DNA from 2 places in the Parajatrophihabitans canadensis genome. Region 2 is predicted to be linked to the other one. Evidence: riboswitches for the same ligand, from Rfam matches in the RefSeq annotation. Region 2 holds a riboswitch; the other holds the start of a gene.
The links. A riboswitch is a leader RNA that binds a small molecule or an ion and turns the genes downstream of it on or off. The one in region 2 is predicted to bind cyclic di-AMP.
Positions count from the first base shown of each region.

Region 1 (6,495 bases), 1.5 Mb from region 2:
GCTTCATCCCGAACCTGCCTTGATATAGGCGCTGATCGCCGCCGCGCATGCGGATGCCGCCGTCGGGGGTTACGGACAGTTGTAGTTCAGCTGCGATGTCTTGGTGTGAACCCAGGTAGTTGACGATGCAGCCGCGGTTCTCGCTGAAGATCATCGTGTCATCGAAACGGTTCTCACGACCGGCAGGGTGAAATCGGCGCGAGTACGCAAATGTCTCGCGGCCGAGGGTGTCGAGGTACGCGTAGTTGGCAAGGTCATATGCGACGTCGGCACCCGAAGCCGGCAACTCCAGTCGCCGGTGTCGGCCCGCGAGCGCGATCGGCCGCGCTGCCAGCGCCCCCCGGGTCAAATGCGTCATGACTCCGCCACCGATCTGCGCTGTCCCGCTTGCACTGGACATGCTCAGTCGCCGTTGTAGCTTCGGATGCAGCAGCGCAAAGTCCTTACCGAGAGCGCGCTGGAATATCGAGGTCACGCGGTGATCCTGCTCCTAGTTTCCCGTGCGGGCATTCCGGTGCAGGCGTTCCCGGTGCTGGCGTTCGCAGGTGGCGAGCTGCTGGCTACCCCCCACTCTCGGCCCGCTTTGTTAGCCCTCTTTGTTCTCAAGGGCGACCAGTACGCCCGCTAGGGCGAAGTACTTGTTCGACCCGAGTTCACGGACCGTGTCGATGCCGAACTTCTCCTTGAGGACGGCGTCGTGCTCGGTTGTCAGACCTGCGAGGGCCGACGGTGGCGCATCCAGAACTTCTTTGACGGTCTTGTCTTCATACGACTTGTCGAGGGCCTTGGACAGATTGGCCTGAACTGCCATTTCGTGCCTCCTCGTCCTCCTTGCGGAGCGGTGCTGATGCGGCGAGCCTCCAATAAAGAAACGTTCGGCGCAAGAGATGCACTTGGATCGACCGCTGGCGGCTCCGCCACCAGCACGAGTCGTGACTGGGAGGCAGCGCTACGAAGGTTCGGTGTATCCGATCGAGAATGCGGCGTCCAGGTCGTGCTGGGAATAGGCACGAAACGCAACGTGGGTGTCGGTATGCAGTACGCCCTCGACCTTGCTGAGACGGCCGGCGATGACTTCGGCGATGTGCTCGAATTCGCGCACTCGAACGATCGCAATGAGATCGGCGTCGCCCGCGACGCTGTACACCTCACTCACGCCGTCAATGTCGGCGATCTCCTGCGCGACCTCGGGGATGCGGTTGGCTTCGACGCTGATCATGACGATGGAGGTAATCACCCGCTCATCGTAGGGCCAGTCATGCCAGCCGTTCGGCGAGAACTGCGCGATCATCGCACTGGTCGAGCGACCAAGGGCAATCTGCGTCGGTCCACGAACGGATTCACCCGGCGTCCGGCTGCGGTGGCTGAGGCTAGCCAGCTGCGTTGGCGAGCTGCGCCGGTAGCGGGTAGGGCCCACGGCTGGCTGCACCGAACGAGACGGACGCCAGATTCGCCCAGCCAGCGCAGCAGAATCTCGGTCTCTTCGACCACTGCGAACAGCGCATGGCCGCTGGCCGTCGGCAGGGCCTCGGCGGTCGCGACCATCGACTCGACAATCGGCATCGGAGGCACGCCGCGCGGTGCGGTCTCGGCTGCGACGAGTCGGCCGTTTCGGATCACGGCAAGGTCCCAGCCGCCAGCACCGTCCGGTCTTGCGGCGACCAGCTCATCGATTGTGCTGATCGCTGTCAGCGACTGAGTGCGCGCGCAGCTGCGAACCAATGTGGCGATTCTGTCCCTTTGCAGCGCGGCCTCTTCGTAACGCTGTGCCGCAGAAAGCGCAGTCAGTCGATCGCGAAGTGGTCCGATGAGGTTGCCAACGTCTGAGCGCCACGCCTCGACAAGTTTGGCGACGAGCTGGGCGTAGTCAGCAGGAGTGACCCTGTCCTCGCACGGTGTGCTGCATTTGCCGATGCCTGCCAGCGTGCAGGCCGAACGGACGGCCCGCCCTGGCGAGAGCCGTTCCGTGCATTGACGTAGTGGAACGGCGTCATGAATCGCGTCACGCAGCTGCTCGGCCTGGCGAGTAGATCGCAAGGGCCCCAGATAGTCGGCGCCGTCGGACTTGACCTCTCGAACCACTGACAGGCGTGGAAACACCTCGTGGGTCAATTTCAGCCAGACCGTCCGATCGCTGTTCTTGGAGCGACGGTTGTAGCGGGGTTTCAGGGCCGTGATCATCCGGAGCTCACGTACCTGCGCTTCGAGGGCGTGCGCGCACACGATTGCGTCCACAGACTCCGCCAGTCCGACCATCTCGCCCATCCTTGAACGGGTCTCAGAGGCGACAAAATACTGTCGCACGCGACTGCGAAGGTCCTTGCTCGTCCCGACGTAGAGCGGCGAACCGGCGCTGTCGGAGAACACGTATACGCCTGGTGCGTGTGGGAGGTCATCGGCCAAGTGGCGTTTGCGGCGCTGTGCGTCGCTCACCTGGGCGGTGAAGGCACGAAGTTCGGGCAATGAGTGCACACCGAGCACGCCCAATCGGCTGACCAGACCGTGCAAAACGTCGACGGTGGCTCGCGCATCGGACAGGGCACGGTGATTGGGCGTGGTGGTGGCGCGGAAGAAGCCGGCCAGCGTCGCGAGCTTGCAGTTGGGAACCTCGTCGCGGGTCAGGATGCGTCGAGCCAGCACTGCGGTATCGACAACGGCGAAGTTCGGCCAGCGCGTGCCGTGTGCCGCGCAGGCCGCCTTCAAGAAACCGATATCGAAGGGTGCGTTGTGCGCAACCAGAACGGAGCCGGCCGCGAACTCCAGAAAAGAGGGGAGCACGGCAGAGATGCGGGGCGCCTGAGCGACCATGCGATCGGTGATACCGGTGAGGACGCTGATGAAGGGTGAGATCGGCTCACCGGGATCTACCAGCGTCGCGAACTCACCGAGGATCTCGCCGTTGCATACCTTCACCGCGCCGATCTCGGTGATCGAGTCAGACCCGGCAGCGCCGCCCGTGGTCTCGAGGTCGACAACGACGAACGTGGTTGACCGTAATGGCTCGTCCAACTCGTCGAAATTCAACTGCACGTAAGGCGGCTGCCGTTGCGGCGGTGGCGCCGGCGGGAACACCGGCCTGCTCTGAATGGTGGGCACGTTCGGGACGCTAGCGCCGAGGTACGACGGAACTGACCAACCCGGCCGTGCGCTCGGGTGACCGATAACTGTGGTTTCCGAAAACTGTCGTAGGTGCTTTCTACGGTGTTGATGCCGGCCAAATCTGAACGGCATTCACAAAAGCATCACTCCACGGGCGGCATTCAGAAGCGGTATTCGCCGGCTTGGGCAGGCTAGGAGGCCCGAGACGCACACGCTGGCTGATTGCCGCAGAGAGGTAATGAGCATGCTCATCGACTGCGACACCTGTGCGGTTCGCGACATCGCGTGCGGCGATTGCGTGATGACCGTTCTCCTCGGGCCAAGGCAGGGGTCCGTCGAACTCGACGGACCCGAGCAAAACGCATTGGGAGCGCTCGCCGGCGCCGGCTTGTTGCCCCCACTGCGCCTGGTGCCAACGACGCCCGGGCCGGTCGCGGCTCCGCCGCCTGCTGCAACCGGCGAACCCAAGCGGAGTGCAATCGCATGATTTGGCCCCTATGCGACATCAATCCCCCGGGACACGCCGACCATGGATTGCCCTGCCTCGTGGCCGTAACGTAACCTTTCCGAGACCTTCCGGTGAATCACTCTCTGAACCGGGGAGCGCCGAAAGGTACCGCCGAGTCGACGTCCAGTTGATCGAATCTGATCGCTTGCCTTGATCAGGTCCGACAATGTCGAGCCGGGGACCCAGGTTACTGGGGTGAATCGACGCGCTGTTGCGACGAGCGAAACGAGAACTCGCTCCGCTGGTCGTGAAGGCCGCGTCGTAGGGCAACTTCCAGGCCCGAACCCGACAGCTAACTCGGTAGGCGGTCGAGTGGAAGAGGAGTTCCGCCAACCGTGGCGTTGACTCGTACGGCACATTTGCCCCGCGTGATCTTGGGCGTAGCACTCCTTGTCGGCGCAGTAATGGTCGCTCCGATTGCCGCAACCGCCGCCCCTCATCTGCAGACGCCGACGCCGCCGGCTGCTCCAAAGACTTCCGCCGAAGTCAAAGTGACACTCGCGCAGCTCGCGATCTCGAACGAGCAGCTCGCCGAGAAATACAACCTCGCCCAGATCAATGTGACCAAGGCGGAAAAAGCTGCCGCGGAAGCGGACAAAGCCGCGGTCGCTGCTGCGACCGCGTTGACCGTTGCCCGACATGCGCTTGCGACGTCGCTGGCCGCCCAGTACCGGGGAGCGTCGTTCAGCCGGACGGCAGCACTGCTCGACAGCAGCTCCGGCCAGAATTACCTGGAGAAGATGCAGTCGCTGAGCTTCCTCGCTATGCACCAGAAAGAGGTCGCTGTCGCTGCGGGCCATGCCACTGTCACCCTCGCGCAGGCCGAGGCGAAGGCCAAACAACTCGTGGCCAACTCTCTCGCGTTGCGCGCCAGCGTTGACCAGCAACGCGCCGCAGTAGCAGGAGACATCGCGAAGCAACAGTCCTTGTTCAACAGCCTTTCCGCTGAAGAGCGTGCTGCCTTCCTGGCCAAGGCCGCGCCTACGCCAACGAAGGTCCAAATACAACAGGTCGAGCAGCAACAGGTGAAGATTGCTGCCACGCCCATGGTCTCGACTTCGAAGGGCGCTGCCGCCGCGGTTGCCGCCGCATTGTCGCAACAGGGCAAGCCGTATCAGTGGGGTGCTGCGGGGCCGGATTCCTACGACTGTTCCGGTCTGACCATGTGGGCTTGGGGCCAGGCGGGCGTCAGCTTGCCGCACCAATCCGCCGAGCAGCAAGGTCTCGGCACGCCGGTCAGCGAGAGTGAACTGCAGCCGGGTGATCTGGTGTTCTTCGGCTCACCGGCGTACCACGTTGGCATCTACATCGGCAACGGAATGATGGTCCACGCGCCTACCACTGGCGATGTCGTGAAGATCAGCCCACTTGCCAACATGAGCGATTACTCAGGCGCGACCCGCGTCGGGTGACCTCCAGCACAGACGCCAGCGGGCGGGAGCCGGAAACGGCCCCGCCCGCTGGCGTTTCGCTTGCGAGGCAAACGCCGCCGCTAGCTCGGCGCGGTCGGCCCACACGTTTGATCGCCTTCATCGCAGTTGCACTGTTGGTCTGCGGGGCGTTCTGGGTGGTCCGATCATTGCGTCCCCACTCTGGCGACGCCCGCCTGGCCGCGGACGCCGCCGCCCCAACGGGTGCCGAGATGCAGCAGGCGTTGGGTGCGCTCAACGCTCATGCCGCCGCGCTCCTAGCGCGGGACGGCTCGTCGTGGGCAGCTGGTCTCGATGCGGATTCCCGCGCTGCCGACTTTTACTCGCGGCAGCGCGCTGTCTTCGCCAACCTCGCTCAGGTGCCCGTGAAAACGTGGCGGTATTCGCTGACTGCCCCCATCACCAGCGCCGAGATTCTCGACGCAGCGGCCGAGCGATTGGGTGCGAGGGTGGTCGTTCTGCACGTCCAACTCAGTTATGCGCTTGATCGGGTGGATCTACTACCCACCTCGAAGGACGAGTGGCTCACACTAGTGAAGCGTGCCAACGGCTGGCGGATTGCCGGCGACACCGACGCCGAACCGGCGGGCGACCACTCATGGATGGGTCCATGGGACTTTGGCCCGCTGAGCGTGCGGACGGGAACGCACACCCTTGTGCTGTCGCATCCCGCTCAGAGAGCCGACCTTCAGAGCTACGGCCAGTTGGTCGAGGATTCCATCGCGGCCGTTACCGAAATCTGGGGTCCGGCTTGGAACAGCCACGTCGCCGTTCTGATCCCCAGTACCGAAGCCGAGTTCATCGCGCTGACGGGTGATAGCGGTGACGTGAGCAACATCGCTGCTCTCTCCGTGGCTGACCGGGTGCAGGCCGACGGCACGGTGTTAGGTGCGCGCATCGTGCTCAATCCGATAACGCTGGCGCGGATGGACGCATCGGGACGGCGCCTGGTCATACGACACGAGCTAACTCACATTGCGGCGCGAGCCTCGACCTCCAACCAGATGCCGAGCTGGGTCGTCGAGGGCTTTGCCGACTATGTGGGGAACCTGGATTCAGGCATTGCGACGGCGCAATCGGCATCAGAGCTGGCTGCTGAGATCCGTCAGGGCCGCATACCGGGCGCACTTCCGTCAAACGCTGAGTTCGATGGCTCCAACAGCCGGCTACCTCAGGTCTACGAGGAGTCCTGGCTCGCCTGCACGCTCGTAGCGCAGCGGGTCGGGCAGAAGGGGTTGGTCCGCTTTTATAAGGCCGTCAGCCTCGCGGCGAGATCGGATCCCGCGAACGCGTCCGAGGCGGCGCTGCGGTCTGTGCTCGGGATCAGTCTGACCGAATTCACCCGCGCTTGGCAGGCCGAGCTTCGCGGCGAGCTGAAATGAGGTCCACCGCAATGAGAATGACCAGACGGCGTCGCGTATCTCATCGCGTCGATGGTCGTCGCGAACAGTACGCTGC
Region 1 is NZ_CM132445.1:3,374,639-3,381,133, reverse strand. It holds gene ACSMXN_RS16375 (DUF4166 domain-containing protein) at 1-475, opposite strand, end outside; gene ACSMXN_RS16370 (hypothetical protein) at 587-811, opposite strand; gene ACSMXN_RS16365 (Lrp/AsnC ligand binding domain-containing protein) at 950-1,237, opposite strand; gene ACSMXN_RS16360 (DEDD exonuclease domain-containing protein) at 1,288-3,096, opposite strand; gene ACSMXN_RS16355 (hypothetical protein) at 3,344-3,586, shown strand; cyclic di-AMP (ydaO/yuaA leader) riboswitch at 3,744-3,927, shown strand; gene ACSMXN_RS16350 (C40 family peptidase) at 3,943-5,019, shown strand; gene ACSMXN_RS16345 (hypothetical protein) at 5,016-6,419, shown strand.
Region 1: it holds a riboswitch for cyclic di-AMP, as region 2 does, so the genes downstream of both, ACSMXN_RS16350 (C40 family peptidase) here and ACSMXN_RS23515 (NlpC/P60 family protein) in region 2, are expected to answer to the same signal.

Region 2 (6,495 bases):
GATGAACCAGTTGATCTCTTACTCAAATGGATCGGCTCCGGCGAACCACCACGATCGATCGAGGGCCTCGATGCCTCGAACTGGCAGTTGTTGGAGGCAACTCAGGACCGCGACGGTGTCCAGGTCGGGTTTCGGACGCAGCGGCCCGAGCGCATCAGTGAGGCAGTGCTGAGCTTTCTGGCCGCGGATGGCTGGGAATCGCTGCGGACGTCGCCAGCTGAGCCGATTCGTACGAGGTATTCGGGTACCAGCGGTGAGTTCGACTGCGATATCTACGTCGACGAAGATCGAGAACTGTTGGTCGTAGTGGCTTATTTGCCAGTGCCGGTAGCCGAATCCCGGCTCCCTCAGATGGGCGAGCTCGCCAACCTGTTGAACTTTCGGATGGATCTCGGCGCGATCGAGATTGCGCCGCAGACACACGACGTCCGCGTACGGCACGGCATCGACGTCGAGGACGTGCCGTTGACTTCGGCCTTGATCCGCAATGTGATCTACCCGGTGGTCGTGCACGCCGAACAGTATCTTCCGCTGGTACGGGCGGTGGCCGCCGGTGACGATCCAGGGCAGACGTTCAGCGAACTCGGCAAAGGCTGACGCGGCGTTACGTGATCGACGCGGTAGGTGGCTTACCTTGCCCCGACGGCATCCAGACTACGAAGCTGCAGCGGCCGGGGTCGGTGCGGCAACTTGGACGAGCCCCTGAATGGTGAGCACCCCGCGATGGGTTGCCATCGTCGCATCGGCGGTGCCGTTTGCTACCAGTTCGCGTGCGCACGACGTCATCAGCGCGGAGCTGACGCCGAAGCGGCGGGCGAGAAATGCCAGACTGAGCGGCCCTTTGTCGATGCTGGATCCTTGAAGAACCTCGAGGACTTCCTGCGACAACGTGCGGGTCATTGCGACTACCTTCCATTCAGTGATGCATAGCGCCCGCCGACTGCGGAACACTTACGAGCGGGCGAGACTTAGTGGCTGGACTTCGAAGCCTCTGCAGCATCAGCCATGCCGCCGCGGCAGATGCAACCGCGTGTCATCGCCATTTGAGCAGTGGCAGCGCAATAGCGTTGAGAGATCGCATCGTGAACAGCCAGCGGATGTGTACAGGACGCGCAGATGGCAACGGGTTGAGCCAACTCGTCGGCTTCGATAACTGGCATAGCCAGATCTGAAAGACTCATTTTCACGCCCGTCCAGACCCGTCAAGAGGGTCGGATGCTCAATCGCCGCGGGCAGGCCGACAGGACGTCAGCAGTGAGGAGTCCTCGGTGATTCCGAGTCTACGCTGAATAACGCTATCTCGGACACGGCTGGTGCGGACTCAATTTGACGTCGATTCACCGGACCGCCCAGAACGTGCGCAGACGGCCATTACGACCCCAATCCACGGGTCCAGTCCACGGGTCCAGTCCACGGCAGCACGGAAGCGTACGTTGAGAGGTACCGAGGCTTTCTCGTGTGCCGACCCCGATATCGGCTTCATCCCCGGCGATCAAATCTTCGCTCGTAACCGGGCTGCTGGGACTCCACCATGACTGTCATCGATACCACTGAACCCACACTGCATCCGGCCAATCCGCTGGTCGAATCGGTTGCACGCGTCCGCTTCCGCCAACCGGTTTCCGGCGCTGGCTTTGTTGATGCCGGATGGTGGCCGCGCTCGCGCAGTCTCGCGATCGAGTTGCCACCTCTACTCGAGGAGTTGTGGACGGCCGGCCGTGAGATAACCCGGGTTGCCTACAACCTGGACTTCTGGGCGCCGGCACCCAAGCAACTGATCGTCGAAGGTCGGACGATCAAGCTCGGCGGCTACCGGATGCAAAACCCGTCGTTGCTCTCGATGATGGATCTCTGGAGCAGCGAACGAATCGACGTCCTCGTGATCGATCCGGATGCCGACCCAGAATTCGCTCACCGGGCGCTCGAGATCGCCAGTCAGCCCGGGCCAGCGCCACGTCACGGGGCGGACCTGAGCGGCGCAGGCGGCTATCTGCGGCCAGCGGACATCCTGAGATTGGCTGCCACCAGCGGCTGACCCTCTCAGCCCGCAGTCTGGACCTCTTGGACGGACCAGCCGTTGCCGTCCGGGTCGCTGAAGAAGACAAATCTGCCCCACGGAAACTCTTGAATCTCGCCGACCTCGACGCCTCTACCCACGAGTTCGGATCGAGCGGCCTCGATGTCGGTCACAACCAACTGGAGACCGCGTACCGAACCGGGAGGTGTGTCGATGACGCCTTCGCCGATGGCGATCGAGCAGGCAGAGCCCGGCGGTGTGAGCTGGACGAACCGCAGGCCCTCGCTCACGGCGTGATCGTGATCAGCATTGAAGCCGACCTTGTCGGTGTAGAAAAGCTTCGCCCGGTCGACATCAGAAACCGGTACGGCCACGAGTTCGAGCTTGAAGTCCATGTCCGATTCTCCTTCGATCAGCCGGGTTGAGCCGCCGGCAGGCTTGCGTTGCGTTGCGACGCTATCGCTGACCTCTGACAAACCGCTCGCCCAAGGAACCTCCCAGCCCCGAGCGGGCCCCCTGACGAGGCGCCGGATCCATGCCTGTCGCTTTCATCACGTTTGCCTGCCCGTCCAAGGGGTGCCATACCTAAGCCGTTGCCCTGAGGCGTAACCTGACCGAGACCTTTCGGAAGCTCGTTCCTAGCCGGGGACGCCGTAGGTCACCGCCGAGTCGACATCACGGGTCGAAGCGGCCGGGCATCGCCCGGAACCGCAACGATCCAGTCGAGCCGAGGACCCACCGTTCTCTGGGGTGAATCGGAGCCGTATCGGTGGCCGCTTGCGGCCGCTGGGACGACACCGTAGGGCAACTTCCAAGCCCGAATCCGACAGCTAACTTGGTAGGCGGTTGACTGGAAGAGGAGTTCCGCCAGCCGTGGCGAAAGCTCGTATCACGCGGTCCCACCGCATCTTGGCCTGTTCAGCACTCCTAGCAAGCGCCGTCGCCGTATCTGCCTTCGCGTTGGGCGGTAGTGGCTCCTCAGCCGGCGCGGCACCGTATGTGACAGCTCCGGCGACTCCCACCGCCGCAAGTAGTGCGCCGGCCAATGTTGCGACGCCGAGCGCTGCAACGCCTAGCGATGCGACGCCCAGCACCTCCGGCGAGGTCACCACGAAGATCGCCGCCCTCGCTACTGCCAATGAGAAGCTCACCGAGCAGCTCAACAAGGCGCAGATCGAGGTCGAGCAGGCTCGGGTGGCGGCCACCAAAGCCAATGTCGCTGTACAGGCGGCCCAACGGGATCGACTCGCGGCGCAACGCGCCCTGGGCTCCGCGCTCGCCATGCAGTACAAATCCTCGACGTTCAGCCAGACAGCATCGCTCTTCGTCAGCAATTCCGGGCAGAGCTACCTTGATCGGGTTCAAACTCTCGAGCAACTCGCGACCCACCAGAGTCAAGTCGCGCAGGCCGCGAAGGCTGCCGCCGCAACGGTAGCCGCCACGCAACAGCGCGCCCAGCAGGCAGTAAAAACGGCCCTGTCCCAGCAGGCTCAAGTGGCTAAGCAGCGGTCGGCGCTTCAGGCTCAGATCGGCAAGTACCAAAGCGTGCTGACCACGCTCACAGCAACGGCTCGCTCGGCGTACTACGGGTCGAGCAACGCGACTCCCGCCGAGATCACGATCGCGGTGTCCGACTACGCGATCGGCGCCACGCCCGCCGATATCACCGCGATTCGGACGGCTTTGGCCCAGCTCGGCAAGCCATACGTGTGGGCGGCGGCAGGCCCCGACTCGTTCGACTGCTCCGGGCTGACCATGGTTGCCTGGCGCGCAGCCGGAGTGAGCATGCCCCATCTCGCCTCTGATCAGCAGAACATGGGAACACCCGTCGACAAGAGCCAGCTGCGGCCCGGCGACCTGGTGTTCTTCGGCTCACCGGCGTATCACGTCGCGCTCTACATGGGCTCTGGCATGGTCATCCAGGCCCCCAACTCTGGTGATGTCGTCAAGATCAGCCCGTTGGCCGGTATGAGCAGCTACAGCAGCGCGACCCGGCTCGGCTGATCCCTCCGTTCTCAGCGGCCGATCACGGCCTGCTACGCCCAGTGCCTGGCACGGAACTCGCCCCTTCCTGAGAACTGGCGAAGCGTGGCGGGCCGCAGATTACGAGTTAGTGACGCGCAGATTGCCGATGAACCGCTAGATTGAGGCCACACATAGCAGCGGACATCGAGGTCAGAGCTATCCCGATTGCCCTGAAAGAGCACCGGATCACTAGCAGGAGCTGGCCGAGAATGAGGATTGCGCACGTCACCGATTGCTTCCTGCCCAGAATGGGCGGTATCGAGCGTCAGGTTGAGGGCTTAGCGCACGCCCAGGCTGCATTCGGGCACGAGATCGAGATCATCACCTCTGTGCCGGCATCGTCCGAGCTGGCCGGCTCGCCAACGGGCCGGGGCGCCGGGGCTCGACAGCAGCACGACCCCGTAACCGTGATCCGGCCCGAACCGCGCCGGGGCGAGCCAGGTGACATTCGCTATTCGACGATGCTGAGCGGCCGGAGGGCGGTCCTCGAAGGCGATTACGACCTGGTGCACGTGCACGCCTCCACGTTCTCGCCGATGGCATATCTGGCCGCTGGGGCTGCCAGCAAATCCGGTGTTCCGACTGTCATTACCTTGCATTCGCTGTGGTCATACGCGACACCGATATTTCGAGTCGCGGACCTGCCGCTTGGTTGGCGGCGCTGGCCGGTCACCTGGACTGCGGTGAGCCGGGTGGCCGCAGCCTCGCTGGCGCCCGTGTTGCGTAGCGGCACCGAGATCTCGGTGTTGCCGAACGCGGTCTCCCCGGACCTTTGGCATATCCCGAGGCTCGATCGCCAGCGTCGAGATTCCGAGGGTTCACGGGGTGGCAACGGCGACGTTCAGGGTGACCGGCCGGGTCCGGTCGTCATCGTGAGCGTGATGCGGTTAGCCGCACGCAAGCGTCCACTGCCCTTCCTGAGAATGCTGCGAGAGGTTCGCGCCAAGGTGCCGGCGCACATTCGGCTTGAGGCGAAGATCATCGGGGACGGTCCGAAGCGCGAAGCCGTGGAGCGTTACTTGAAGCGACACGGGATGGACAGCTGGGTTCAGCTCACCGGCCAGCTTGATCAGCAGGGCATCCGCGAGATCTTCGCTCAGGCTGATCTCTACGCCTCACCAGCCACGCTCGAGTCTTTTGGCATCGCCGCGCTCGAGGCGCGATCTGCCGGACTCCCAGTCGTCGGCTTTGCCCATTCCGGCGTCTCGGATTTCGTCGCCGACGGTCACAACGGCCTTCTGGTGGACAGCGACGATGAGATGGCAGCCGCGATGGTGCGCCTGGTGACGTCCCCTCTCTTGCGCTCGGCCATGACGTTGCACAACACGCACGTCGAATCCGGCTTCTCCTGGCGCAATGTCCTTCAAATCTGCGAAGAGGTCTACGCGCGCGCAGGCGCGGGGGCTCGGGTCGCCGCGCATGGCGCCGGTCGCTCTGAGGCTGCCTCGATTGGTGGAGTCGCCGCGCGGTGACGTACACGCTGGTCTCCTTCCACGCCCACCCAGATGACGAAGCGCTGCTGACCGCCGGCACCCTTGCCAGGGCGGCAGCCGAAGGCCATCGCGTAGTGCTGGTCGTTGCGACGTCGGGCGAAGCAGGTTTGGCCGCCGCGGCGCAGAGTGGGCTGGACGATCAGGGGGCCGAGCGACTCGGAGCGCTACGCATAGCCGAATTGGAACGTTCAGCGGCCATCCTCGGTTGCGACAGGCTTGTGCGGTTGGAATACCCCGATTCCGGTCTCGCGGGTGAGCGTGGTGGATTCGCAGCGCTCGATATCGAGGAGCCCGCTCAGCGCCTTGCCGACATCCTGACCGAGGAGCGCGCTGACGTGCTGACCGTGTACGACGCGCGGGGCGGGTACGGCCACCCGGATCATATTCAGGTACACCGAGTCGGTCACCGAGCGGCAGAGCTTGCGGGCACGGCCGTCGTTCTCGAGGCAACTGTCAATCAGAAGGCCTTGGTACGGGTGGCAAGGGCTCTGCAATGGACGAGATTGATGCCACCCGACTTCACCGCCGATCGAATGCGCAACGTCTATAGCGACCCTCGGGACATCACCCACCGCGTGGACGTTCGGCACTATCTCGCGCAGAAGCGGGCGTCCATGCAGGCACATGCAACACAAGCCGGCGGGGGCGAAAGCCAGCGAACGCTGGCGTTTTGCGTCCGGTTGCCGGGCCCACTCTTCAGGTTGGCATTCGGCCGCGAATGGTTCGTGCAGCGAGGCCGGACACCAACCGATCCGCGTTCGTCTGACATCTTCGACAGTCTGCGGCCTTCGGAATCGCTCGGCGAAAGCTAACCCGCCAGCTGGTCGAGTTCCTCGTCCTCGGCTTCATCACGGTTGCGACGCTGCTCGGCTAGCCTGCGCTCTGCTTTCGGGAGTCGTTGCACGTGAGTGATCTTCTGGGCGACGAGAGCGAGCGCACCACCAGCGACGGCGTCGAGTA
Region 2 is NZ_CM132445.1:4,895,980-4,902,474, forward strand. It holds gene ACSMXN_RS23490 (YbjN domain-containing protein) at 1-597, shown strand, start outside; gene ACSMXN_RS23495 (hypothetical protein) at 655-900, opposite strand; gene ACSMXN_RS23500 (RGCVC family protein) at 969-1,181, opposite strand; gene ACSMXN_RS23505 (DUF5994 family protein) at 1,532-2,035, shown strand; gene ACSMXN_RS23510 (glyoxalase superfamily protein) at 2,041-2,412, opposite strand; cyclic di-AMP (ydaO/yuaA leader) riboswitch at 2,707-2,878, shown strand; gene ACSMXN_RS23515 (NlpC/P60 family protein) at 2,891-4,021, shown strand; gene ACSMXN_RS23520 (glycosyltransferase family 4 protein) at 4,252-5,514, shown strand; gene ACSMXN_RS23525 (PIG-L family deacetylase) at 5,511-6,347, shown strand; gene ACSMXN_RS23530 (phosphatase PAP2 family protein) at 6,344-6,495, opposite strand, start outside.